Linked DNA regions of Pseudoduganella albidiflava. The protein of the gene in region 1 interacts with the protein of each later gene in a pairwise test. Links are inferred from orthologs where the notes say so. Each region holds a gene or a part of one and is shown in the gene's direction. Other genes may lie near its edges. The genes, in order: aceE, nth and EYF70_RS23950.

Region 1 (3,411 bases):
AGGCGCGTTGCGCCGCGCTGGGGCTTCATGCAGTCCATTGCCGGCGCCGCAGCCGGATCGGTCGCTGCCAGGTAACCATGCACGCGTTGGGGTGGCCTTTGGCGGTGGAACCAAAAGCAGTTTGAACGTGCTCATAAAAGTGATTTTTTGATCACGGAAACTGATTGGGAACTGCGCATTTATGCGGCATTGCAGCATTTCCACATAGGGAAATTTCACATTATAAAAACAGCTTTCGTATTTTGAAAAAGGCTAAATTCACTGTTAGAATCTCCGCACTTTGTAAAAGTCTTGGTAAATAATCACCCCTCGCGTCCGCCACGATCACCGGATCGGTTCGGGCCAATCACTCAGGAGACTAGATAGATGTCAGCTCAACTTGACCAGGTCACGGCCCAAACCGCCAACGATCCGGACGCACTGGAAACCAAGGAATGGCTCGAGGCACTCGAGGCTGTATTGCAGAATGAAGGGCCGGAACGCGCCCAGTACCTGATGGAGCGCCTGGTCGACCTGGCGCGCCGCCGCGGCGCCGACATCCCGTTCTCCGCCAATACCGCGTATGTGAACACCATCCCCGCCGACGTGGGCGCGCACTGCCCGGGCAACCTGGAATACGAAGAGCGCCTGCGCTCGTGGATGCGCTGGAACGCGATGGCGATGGTGGTGCGCGCCAACCGTGCCGATGGCGACCTGGGTGGCCACCTGTCCTCGTTCGCTTCGCTGGCGAACATGCTGGGCATCGGCTTCAACCACTTCTGGAAAGCCGCGAGCGAAGAGCACGGCGGCGACCTGCTGTACATCCAGGGCCACTCGTCGCCCGGCGTGTACGCGCGCGCCTACCTGGAAGGCCGCCTGACCGAAGACCAGCTGATCAACTTCCGCAAGGAAGTCGACGGCCGTGGCCTGTCGTCGTATCCGCACCCGAAACTGATGCCGGACTTCTGGCAGTTCCCCACCGTGTCGATGGGCCTGGGCCCGCTGATGGCGATCTACCAGGCGCGCTTCCTGAAGTACCTGCACGCGCGCGGCATCGCCAACACCGACGGCCGCAAGGTCTGGGCCTTCTGCGGCGACGGCGAGATGGACGAGCCGGAATCGCTGGGCGCGATCGGCATGGCCGCCCGTGAAATGCTGGACAACCTGGTCATCGTCGTCAACTGCAACCTGCAGCGCCTGGACGGCCCGGTGCGCGGCAACGGCAAGATCATCCAGGAGCTGGAAGGCGAATTCCGCGGCGCCGGCTGGAACGTCGTGAAAGTCATCTGGGGCCCGGGCTGGGACGAGCTGCTGGCCAAGGACAAGGAAGGCATCCTGCAGCGCGTGATGATGGAAACGCTGGACGGCGAATACCAGAACTACAAGGCCAAGGATGGCGCCTACGTGCGCAAGCACTTCTTCGGCAAGCATCCGAAGCTGCTGGAAATGGTCGCCAACATGAGCGACGACGACATCTGGCGCCTGACCCGCGGCGGCCACGACCCGCACAAGATCTACGCCGCGTTCAAGGTGGCGCAGGAAGCCCAGGGCAAGCCGACCGTGCTGCTGGTGAAGACCGTCAAGGGCTACGGCATGGGCAAGTCCGGCGAGGCGCGCAACACCGCCCACCAGACCAAGAAGCTGGACGACGAGGCGATCCGCGAAATGCGCGACCGTTTCAACATTCCTATCCCGGACGACAAGCTGGCCGAGATCCCGTTCTTCAAGCCGTCCGACGACGCGCCTGAAATGAAGTACCTGCACGAGCGCCGCAAGGCCCTGGGTGGCTACCTGCCGGCGCGCCGCATGAAGGCCGATGAAACGCTGGTCGTGCCGCCGCTGGAAGCGTTCAAGAACGTGCTGGAGCCGACCGCGGAAGGCCGCGAAATCTCGACGACCCAGTCGTTCGTGCGCATCATCACCGCGCTGCTGCGCGACCAGAGCCTGGGCCCGCGCGTGGTGCCGATCCTGGTCGACGAATCGCGTACCTTCGGCATGGAAGGCCTGTTCCGCCAGATCGGCATCTTCAACCAGCAGGGGCAGCTGTACGAGCCGGTCGACAAGGACCAGGTGATGTACTACCGCGAAGACAAGGCCGGCCAGATCCTGCAGGAAGGCATCAACGAAGCGGGCGGCATGAGCTCGTGGATCGCGGCGGCCACGTCGTACTCGACCAACAACCGCGTGATGATCCCGTTCTTCACGTACTACTCGATGTTCGGCATGCAGCGCGTGGGCGACCTGGCCTGGGCGGCGGGCGACATGCGTGCCCGCGGCTTCATGATGGGCGGCACCGCCGGCCGTACCACGCTGAACGGCGAAGGCCTGCAGCACGAGGATGGCCACAGCCACCTGTTCGCCGCGGCGATCCCGAACTGCCTGCCGTACGACCCGACCTTCGGCCACGAGCTGGCGGTGATCATCCATGACGGCCTGCGCCGCATGGTGACGGAACAGGAAGACGTGTTCTACTACATCACCATCATGAACGAGAACTACGCTCATCCGGGCCTGAAGGCTGGCCAGGAAGAGGGCATCCTGAAGGGCATGTACCTGCTGCAGGAAGGCGCCGCGAACGCCGGCCAGCGCGTGCAGCTGATCGGCTCGGGCACGATCCTGCGCGAGTCCATCTTCGCCGCCGAGCTGCTGGAGAAGGACTGGGGCATCGCCGCCGACGTGTGGTCCGCGCCGTCGCTGACGCTGGTGGCGCGCGACGGCCAGGATGCCGAGCGCTGGAACCTCGTCAATCCGACCAAGGAACAGCGCGTGCCGTACGTCACCGGCCTGCTGAAGGATACGCAGGGCCCGATCATCGCCACGACCGACTACATGCGCCTGTACGCCGAGCAGATCCGCGCCTTCATGCCGAAGGACCGCACCTACCGCGTGCTGGGCACCGACGGCTTCGGCCGCTCGGACAGCCGCGCCAAGCTGCGCGAGTTCTTCGAGGTGAACCGTTACTACATCACGGTTGCCGCGCTCCGTTCGCTGGCCGACGAGGGCAAGATCGACCTCGCCGTGGTGGAACAGGCTGTCGTGAAATATGGCCTGAACCCGAACAAGCCCAATCCGGTGACCCAATAACGAGAATACGGAGCAAACGCTATGAGCATTGTGGAAGTCAAAGTCCCGGATATCGGTGATTTCAAGGAAGTCGAGGTCATCGAGCTGATGGTGAAGGTCGGCGACACGATCAAGGTCGACCAGTCGCTGATCACCGTTGAATCGGACAAGGCATCGATGGAGATTCCATCGTCGTCGGCCGGGGTCATCAAGGAAATCAAGGTCAAGGTCGGCGACAAGGTCGCCGAGGGTTCGCTGCTGTTGCTGGTCGAAGCCGAGGGTGCGGCCGCCGCTGCTCCGGCTCCCGCCGCCGCCGCGCCGGCACCGGCGCCTGCCGCTGCTGCCGCGCCGGCTCCAGCGCCAGCGCCG
Region 2 (3,131 bases), 4.7 Mb from region 1 along the record:
AGAAATGGCACAGCCTTTCCCGTTCCGGCGTGCGCCAGACAGCAAGGAAGCCGGCATAGCGGCTGTCGTTCAAGCCCAGGTCCATCGCGCGCTTCCACGGGAAGTAATCGATCCGGGCCGTGTAGCCGAGGCGGTCGAGGGTGGCGCGCAGGATCGCGCCGGACAGGCCGTCGTCGGGCAAGGCATCGCTGACGAACGGCGGCCATTCCTCGGCGGCGAAGCGGATGGTCTGGGGCGTTTGCGCCGCGGCCGAAGTGAACACGGCGGCAGCCGCGCCGCCGAGCACGCAATGCAGCATGCGGCCCGGCGCGGCGGACCGTGCAGAGGCCAGCACGGCGGCCAGCATCCGGGCCGCGGTGTGAGCCAGCGCTCGGCGCACGCTCATGCGCGGATCGTTTTCATGACGGGCGGTGTTGCTTGTTCCATGTTCGCATGCTCCCACAAGGCGGCGGCAAAGCCAAGCGGAGCCTGCGCGCACGTCCCGGCCCGCTGCACGATGCGGCGCGAATGAAGGATAATGCGTCTTTGCTGTTGTTAGCGCATCCTGGCTGCCATCGTGACCCAACCGACTTCCCTTGCCGACCGTATCGAAGACGTCTTGCCGCAGACGCAGTGCACGAAATGCGGCTATGCCGGCTGCCGGCCGTACGCGGAAGCGATCGCGGCGGGCGAGGCGCGCATCAACCAGTGCCCGCCGGGCGGCGCCGAAGGCGTCGTGCGGCTGTCGGCCGTTACCGGGCTTCCCGTCATCCCGCTCAATCTCGAGAACGGGCTGGAACGGCCGCGTGCCGTCGCCTTCATCGACGAAGCCCTGTGCATCGGCTGCACGCTGTGCATCCAGGCATGCCCGGTCGACGCGATCATGGGCGCGGCCAAGCAGATGCACACGATCATCCCCGAACTGTGCACGGGTTGCGACCTGTGCGTGAAGCCGTGCCCGGTCGACTGCATCGTGATGTACCCGGTGACCGAGGCCACCGGCTGGGATGCCTGGTCGCAGTCCGCCGCGGACGCCGCGCGCGACCGCCACGATTTCCGCATCGCCCGCCTGAAGCGCGAGCGCGAGGAAAACGATGCGCGGCTGGCTGCCAAGGCCCAGGCCAAGATGGCGGCGGTCGACAACCTGGCCCCAGAAAACGCCGCCGAACTGGCCGAGAAAGAGCGCAAGCGGGCCATCATCGCCGCCGCGATGGAACGCGCCCGCCTGAAGGCCGAAGCGGCCAGGGCCGCCGCGGCGCAGGAAAACAAACCGGAACAATGAACGCAGCCAAACGCCACGAAATCTTTCGCCGCCTGCGCGAAGCCACCCCCCACCCCACCACCGAGCTCGAATACACGACCCCGTTCGAACTGCTGATCGCCGTGCTGCTGTCGGCGCAGGCGACGGACGTGGGCGTCAACAAGGCGACCCGCAAGCTGTACCCGGTGGCGAACACGCCGCAGGCGATCCTCGACCTGGGCCTCGACGGACTGGTGCCGTACATCCAGACCATCGGCCTGTTCAACACCAAGGCCAAGAACGTGATGGCCACCTGCAAGATCCTCGTCGAGCAGCATGGCGGCGAGGTGCCGCGCGACCGCGAGGCGCTGGAGGCGCTGCCCGGCGTGGGCCGCAAGACCGCCAACGTGGTGCTGAACACCGCGTTCGGCGAGCCGACGATCGCCGTCGACACGCACATCTTCCGGGTAGCGAACCGCACCAATCTCGCGCCGGGCAAGACAGTGGACATCGTCGAGCAGAAGCTGCTGAAGTTCGTGCCGAAGGAATTTTTGCAGGATGCCCACCACTGGCTGATCCTGCATGGCCGCTACACGTGCGTGGCGCGCAAGCCGCAGTGCTGGAATTGCATGATCGTGGATCTGTGCGAGTACAAGCCGAAGACGGCGGCACCGGCGGTGGTTTGATTTTGAGGGGAATGGCGGAGTGCCGTACCGTCCCGTCAGTCGTTGGCAGTGGAGCACTGGGGTCTGTCCCCGACAGTCGTTGCCTTGAACGTAACCGCGAGCGTTGATCAAGGGGACTGACCCCGGTTTTTGCCAGTGTTGCGATGACGCCGGCAAACACCGGGGTCAGTCCCCTCGATAGAAGCCGCGTACAAAGCTTTCGGCCAACGACTGGCGGGGACAGACCCCAGCGGCTCGACCGTCAGCGACTGGCGGGGCGGTACGGCGCTCCGGCAGACCCCTTGGCCGCGGGCCAGCGAAGTCCGACACCAGCGCTCATCCCTACAGCAGCACCAGATTATCCCGATGAATCAGCTCCCGACCTTCGAGGAAGCCGAGGATGCTCTCGATCTCCGCCGACGGCTTGCGCAGGATGCGCCGTGCTTCGCCGCTCGTGTAGTTGGTGATGCCGCGGGCGATGGGAACACCCTTTTCGCTGATGCAGGTGATGACGGCGCCGCGCCCGAATTCGCCGCGCACTTCCAGCACGCCGATCGGCAGCAGCGACTTGCCTTCGCGTGACAGCTTCTCGACGGCGCCGGCATCGATGACGACCTGGCCCAGCGTGTGCAGGTGATCGGCCATCCACTGCTTGCGCGCGGTGAGGTGGCCGGTCTGCGCCTGCAGTTCGGTGCCGATCGCCTCGCCGGAAGCCAGGCGCGTCAGCACGCCTTCCTCGCGGCCGAAGGCGATCACCGTGTGCGCGCCGGACTTGGCGGCGCGTTTCGCGGCGAGGATCTTGGTCAGCATGCCGCCGCGGCCCAGGCTCGACCCGGCGCCGCCGGCCATCGCTTCCAGCTGCGCATCGCCGGCGATGCCGTTGGTGATCAGGAAGGCTGCCGGGTCCTTGCGCGGGTCCGCCGAGAACAGGCCGCGCTGGTCGGTCAGGATGATCAGCACATCGGCCTCGATCAGGTTGGCGACCAGCGCGCCCAGCGTGTCGTTGTCGCCGAACTTGATCTCGTCGGTGACGACCGTGTCGTTCTCGTTGATGATCGGCACCACGCCCAGCGACAGCAGGGTGGTCAGCGTGGAGCGCGCGTTCAGGTAGCGTTCGCGGTCGGCCAGGTCGGCATGTGTCAGCAGCACCTGCGCGGTGCCGATGCCATGCGCGCGGAAGCTCGTTTCATAGATTTGCGCGAGGCCCATCTGGCCCACGGCGGCGCAGGCCTGCAACTCGTGGACAT
Region 3 (3,112 bases), 4.9 Mb from region 1 along the record:
GGCCGGCAGCCGCCCGGAGGAAGTGGCCCAGGCGCGCGCCAACACCGCCGCGGTACAGGCCGACGCCGACCTGGCGCAACGCCAGCTGGAGCGCCTGCGCGCCACGTGGCGCGAGTCCAATGGGCGCGCCGTCAGCCAGCAGGATCTCGACGCCGCCCAGGCCAGTGCCCGCACGGCCGCGGCCCGCCTGGAAAGCATGCGCAAGGCACAGCAGCTGGTGCAGGCCGGCGCCCGCGAGGAAGAGGTGGCGGAGGCACAGGCGCAGTTGAATGCGGCGCGGGCCGACATTGCCCTGATGGAGCGGCAAATGGCCGAAGCGCGGCTCACCGCCCCGGTGGATGCGATCGTGCGGTCACGGCTGATGGAACCGGGCGACATGGCCTCGCCCCAGCGCCCGGTGTACACGCTGGCCATCGCCGATCCGAAATGGGTGCGTGCCTGGATCGCCGAAGCGGACCTGGGCCGCATCCGCCCGGGCATGGCCGCCAGCATCGCGATCGACAGCCAGCCGGGCCAGCCGCTGCCGGGCCGCGTGGGCTACATCTCTTCCGTGGCGGAATTCACGCCGAAGACGGTGCAGACCGAAGAACTGCGCACCGCGCTGGTCTACGAAGTGCGCGTGCTGGCGGACGACCGGGCCGACCGGCTGCGCCTGGGCATGCCCGCCACCGTGCACATCGACGCGCGCCGCTGACCATGGACCCCGTGCTGGCAATCAGCGGCCTGCAAAAGCGCTTCGGCGCCACCGCCGCGCTGCGCGACATTTCCCTCGCGGTGCCGCGCGGTGCGCTGACCGCCCTGGTGGGCCCCGATGGCGCCGGCAAGACGACGCTGCTGCGCATCGTCGCGGGCTTGCTGGCGCCCGATGCGGGCACGGTGACCGTGCTGGGCATCGACGTCGCCGCCCAGCCGCAACGCGTGCAGGACAGGATCAGCTACATGCCGCAGCGTTTCGGCCTGTACGAAGACTTGTCCGTGCAGGAAAACCTCGACCTGTATGCCGACCTGCACGGTGTGCCGGCCCGGGCGCGCCGCGAACGCTTCGAGCGCCTGCTGGACATGATGGACCTGCGGCGCTTCACGGCACGCCCGGCCGGCAAGCTGTCCGGCGGCATGAAGCAGAAGCTGGGGCTGGCCTGCACGCTGGTGCGCTCGCCCGAGCTGCTGCTGCTGGACGAGCCCACCGTGGGGGTCGATCCCCTGTCGCGCCGGGAACTGTGGCGCATCGTGCAGGAACTGGTCGACAACGAAGCGCTGACCGTCATCGCCAGCACTGCCTACCTGGACGAAGCGGAGCGCTGCGCCACCGTGCACGTGTTGCATGAAGGCCGCCTGCTGGCTTCCGGCACGCCCCGGGAACTGCGCAGCCGGGCGGACGGGCGCACCTTCCTTGCCACGCCGGCCGATGGCGGCGCCCGCGCGCTCCAGGCGCGCCTGCTCGATGCGCGGGCGACCGTGGTGGACGCGGTGCCGCAGGGCGGGCAGGTGCGCATGATCCTGCGTGAGGATGCTCCTCCGGGCTCGCTCGAGCGACTGCTCGGCGGCGCCGGTGCCGTGCCGGTACCGCCCCGGCTGGAGGATGGCTTCATGCTGCTGCTGCGCGGCGGCGGCGGGGAAGCGTCGCCGGCCGCGGACACGGCCACGCTTGCCGCGCCTGTCGCGGGCACCAGCAGTCACGGCGATAGCGACAGCAACGGCGGGCATGCCCCGGTGATCGAAGTGCGCGACCTGGAGCGCCGCTTCGGCGACTTCACCGCGGTCGACAAGACCAGCTTCGACGTGCGCCGCGGCGAGATCTTCGGCTTGCTGGGACCGAACGGCGCCGGCAAGACCACCACGTTCCGGATGCTGTGCGGCCTGCTGCCGGCCAGCGGCGGCACCCTCCGCGTGGCCGGGGTGGACCTGCGCGCCGCCCGTGCGCAGGCGCGGCGCAATATCGGCTACGTGGCGCAGAAATTCGCGCTGTACGGCAACCTGACCGTGGCCGAGAACCTGGCCTTCTTCGGCGGCGCGTATGGCTTGCGGGGCGAGCGCCTCAGGCAGCGCACGGCCCGGATGCTGGACGAGTTCGGCCTGCACGGCCAGGCCGCCGCACCGGCCGGCAGCCTGCCGGGTGGCTTCCGCCAGCGGCTGGCGATGGCGGCCGCCCTGCTGCATGAACCGGCCATCCTGTTCCTCGACGAACCCACCAGCGGTGCCGATCCGCTGGCCCGGCGCGCCTTCTGGCGCCGCATCACGGCGCTGGCGCTGGCCGGCGTCACCACCATCGTCACCACGCACTTCATGGAAGAAGCGGAATACTGCGACCGCGTCGCCATCCAGGATGCCGGCAGGCTGCTGGCATTGGGCACGCCCGGCGAAGTGCGCGAACAGGCCGGCGGCGCCGCCACGATGGAACAGGCCTTCATCGCCATTGTCGAAAGGAGCCGCGCATGCACGACATGAACGGCAGCCGGGGTTTCGTCCGCCGCCTGGCGGCGCTGACCCGCAAGGAATTCCGCCAGTTGCTGCGCGACGCCAGCAACTTGGCGATCGGCATCGCCCTGCCCATCGTGCTGATCCTGATCTTCGGCTACGGCATGTCGCTGGACGTGAAGGATGCGCCGGTCGCGGTGGTGCTCGACGACGCCTCCCCCGCCGCCTACGACGCGGTGGCGGGACTGCGGCTGTCCGGCGCGTTCCGCCCCGTGTTCGTCGCATCGATGCACGACGCCGTGGCCTTGCTGGAACGGCGCGAAGCGGATGCGATCGTGCGCGTGCCGGCCGATTTCTCCGCGCGTCTGGGTGCCGGTGGCGCAGCCATCCAGCTGATCGTCCACGGCGCGGAAGCCAGCCGCGCGGCCATCATCGCCAACTACATCACGGGCGCGCTGGCGCAGTGGCCGCAGCGGCGGCTCGACCGCGAAGGCGGCCCGGCGCTGGCTGCCGAAGTATTGCCCGTCATATCGTCCAACGGTGCCGTCACCATCGAGCAGCGCATGTGGTTCAACGCGGCCAATACCAGCACCTGGTACCTGGTGCCGGGCCTGATCGTGCTGATCATGACGCTGGTCGGCGCCTTCCTGACGGCGCTGGTGATGGCGCGCGAATGGGAGCGCGGCACGCTGGAGGC

Evidence for each region.
Region 2: the proteins of aceE (region 1) and nth interact in binary tests that used the Escherichia coli proteins (3 or more experiments, as listed by UniProt). The link is inferred for Pseudoduganella albidiflava from one-to-one orthologs.
Region 3: the proteins of aceE (region 1) and EYF70_RS23950 interact in binary tests that used the Escherichia coli proteins (3 or more experiments, as listed by UniProt). The link is inferred for Pseudoduganella albidiflava from one-to-one orthologs.

Annotation. Positions count from the first base shown.
Region 1 is NZ_CP036401.1:906,667-910,077, forward strand. The notes cover bases 5-3,263. They hold aceE (pyruvate dehydrogenase (acetyl-transferring), homodimeric type), read left to right. Parts: upstream 5-366; coding sequence 367-3,063; downstream 3,064-3,263. Other genes in these bases: aceF (dihydrolipoyllysine-residue acetyltransferase), read left to right, coding at 3,085-3,263. In the rest of the region: more of aceF, read left to right, coding at 3,264-3,411. UniProt on the Escherichia coli protein: Component of the pyruvate dehydrogenase (PDH) complex, that catalyzes the overall conversion of pyruvate to acetyl-CoA and CO(2).
Region 2 is NZ_CP036401.1:5,572,731-5,575,861, forward strand. What follows is about bases 103-3,081. They hold nth (endonuclease III), read left to right. Parts: upstream 103-1,257; coding sequence 1,258-1,905; downstream 1,906-3,081. Other genes in these bases: EYF70_RS23065 (substrate-binding periplasmic protein), read right to left, coding at 103-385; rsxB (electron transport complex subunit RsxB), read left to right, coding at 557-1,261; proB (glutamate 5-kinase), read right to left, coding at 2,227-3,081. Also shown: more of EYF70_RS23065, read right to left, coding at 1-102; more of proB, read right to left, coding at 3,082-3,131. UniProt on the Escherichia coli protein: DNA repair enzyme that has both DNA N-glycosylase activity and AP-lyase activity. The DNA N-glycosylase activity releases various damaged pyrimidines from DNA by cleaving the N-glycosidic bond, leaving an AP (apurinic/apyrimidinic) site.
Region 3 is NZ_CP036401.1:5,777,283-5,780,394, forward strand. Bases 111-3,070 are described here. They hold EYF70_RS23950 (ATP-binding cassette domain-containing protein), read left to right. Parts: upstream 111-696; coding sequence 697-2,445; downstream 2,446-3,070. Other genes in these bases: EYF70_RS23945 (HlyD family secretion protein), read left to right, coding at 111-694; EYF70_RS23955 (ABC transporter permease), read left to right, coding at 2,433-3,070. Also shown: more of EYF70_RS23945, read left to right, coding at 1-110; more of EYF70_RS23955, read left to right, coding at 3,071-3,112. UniProt on the Escherichia coli protein: Part of the ABC transporter complex YbhFSR that could be involved in efflux of cefoperazone. Probably responsible for energy coupling to the transport system.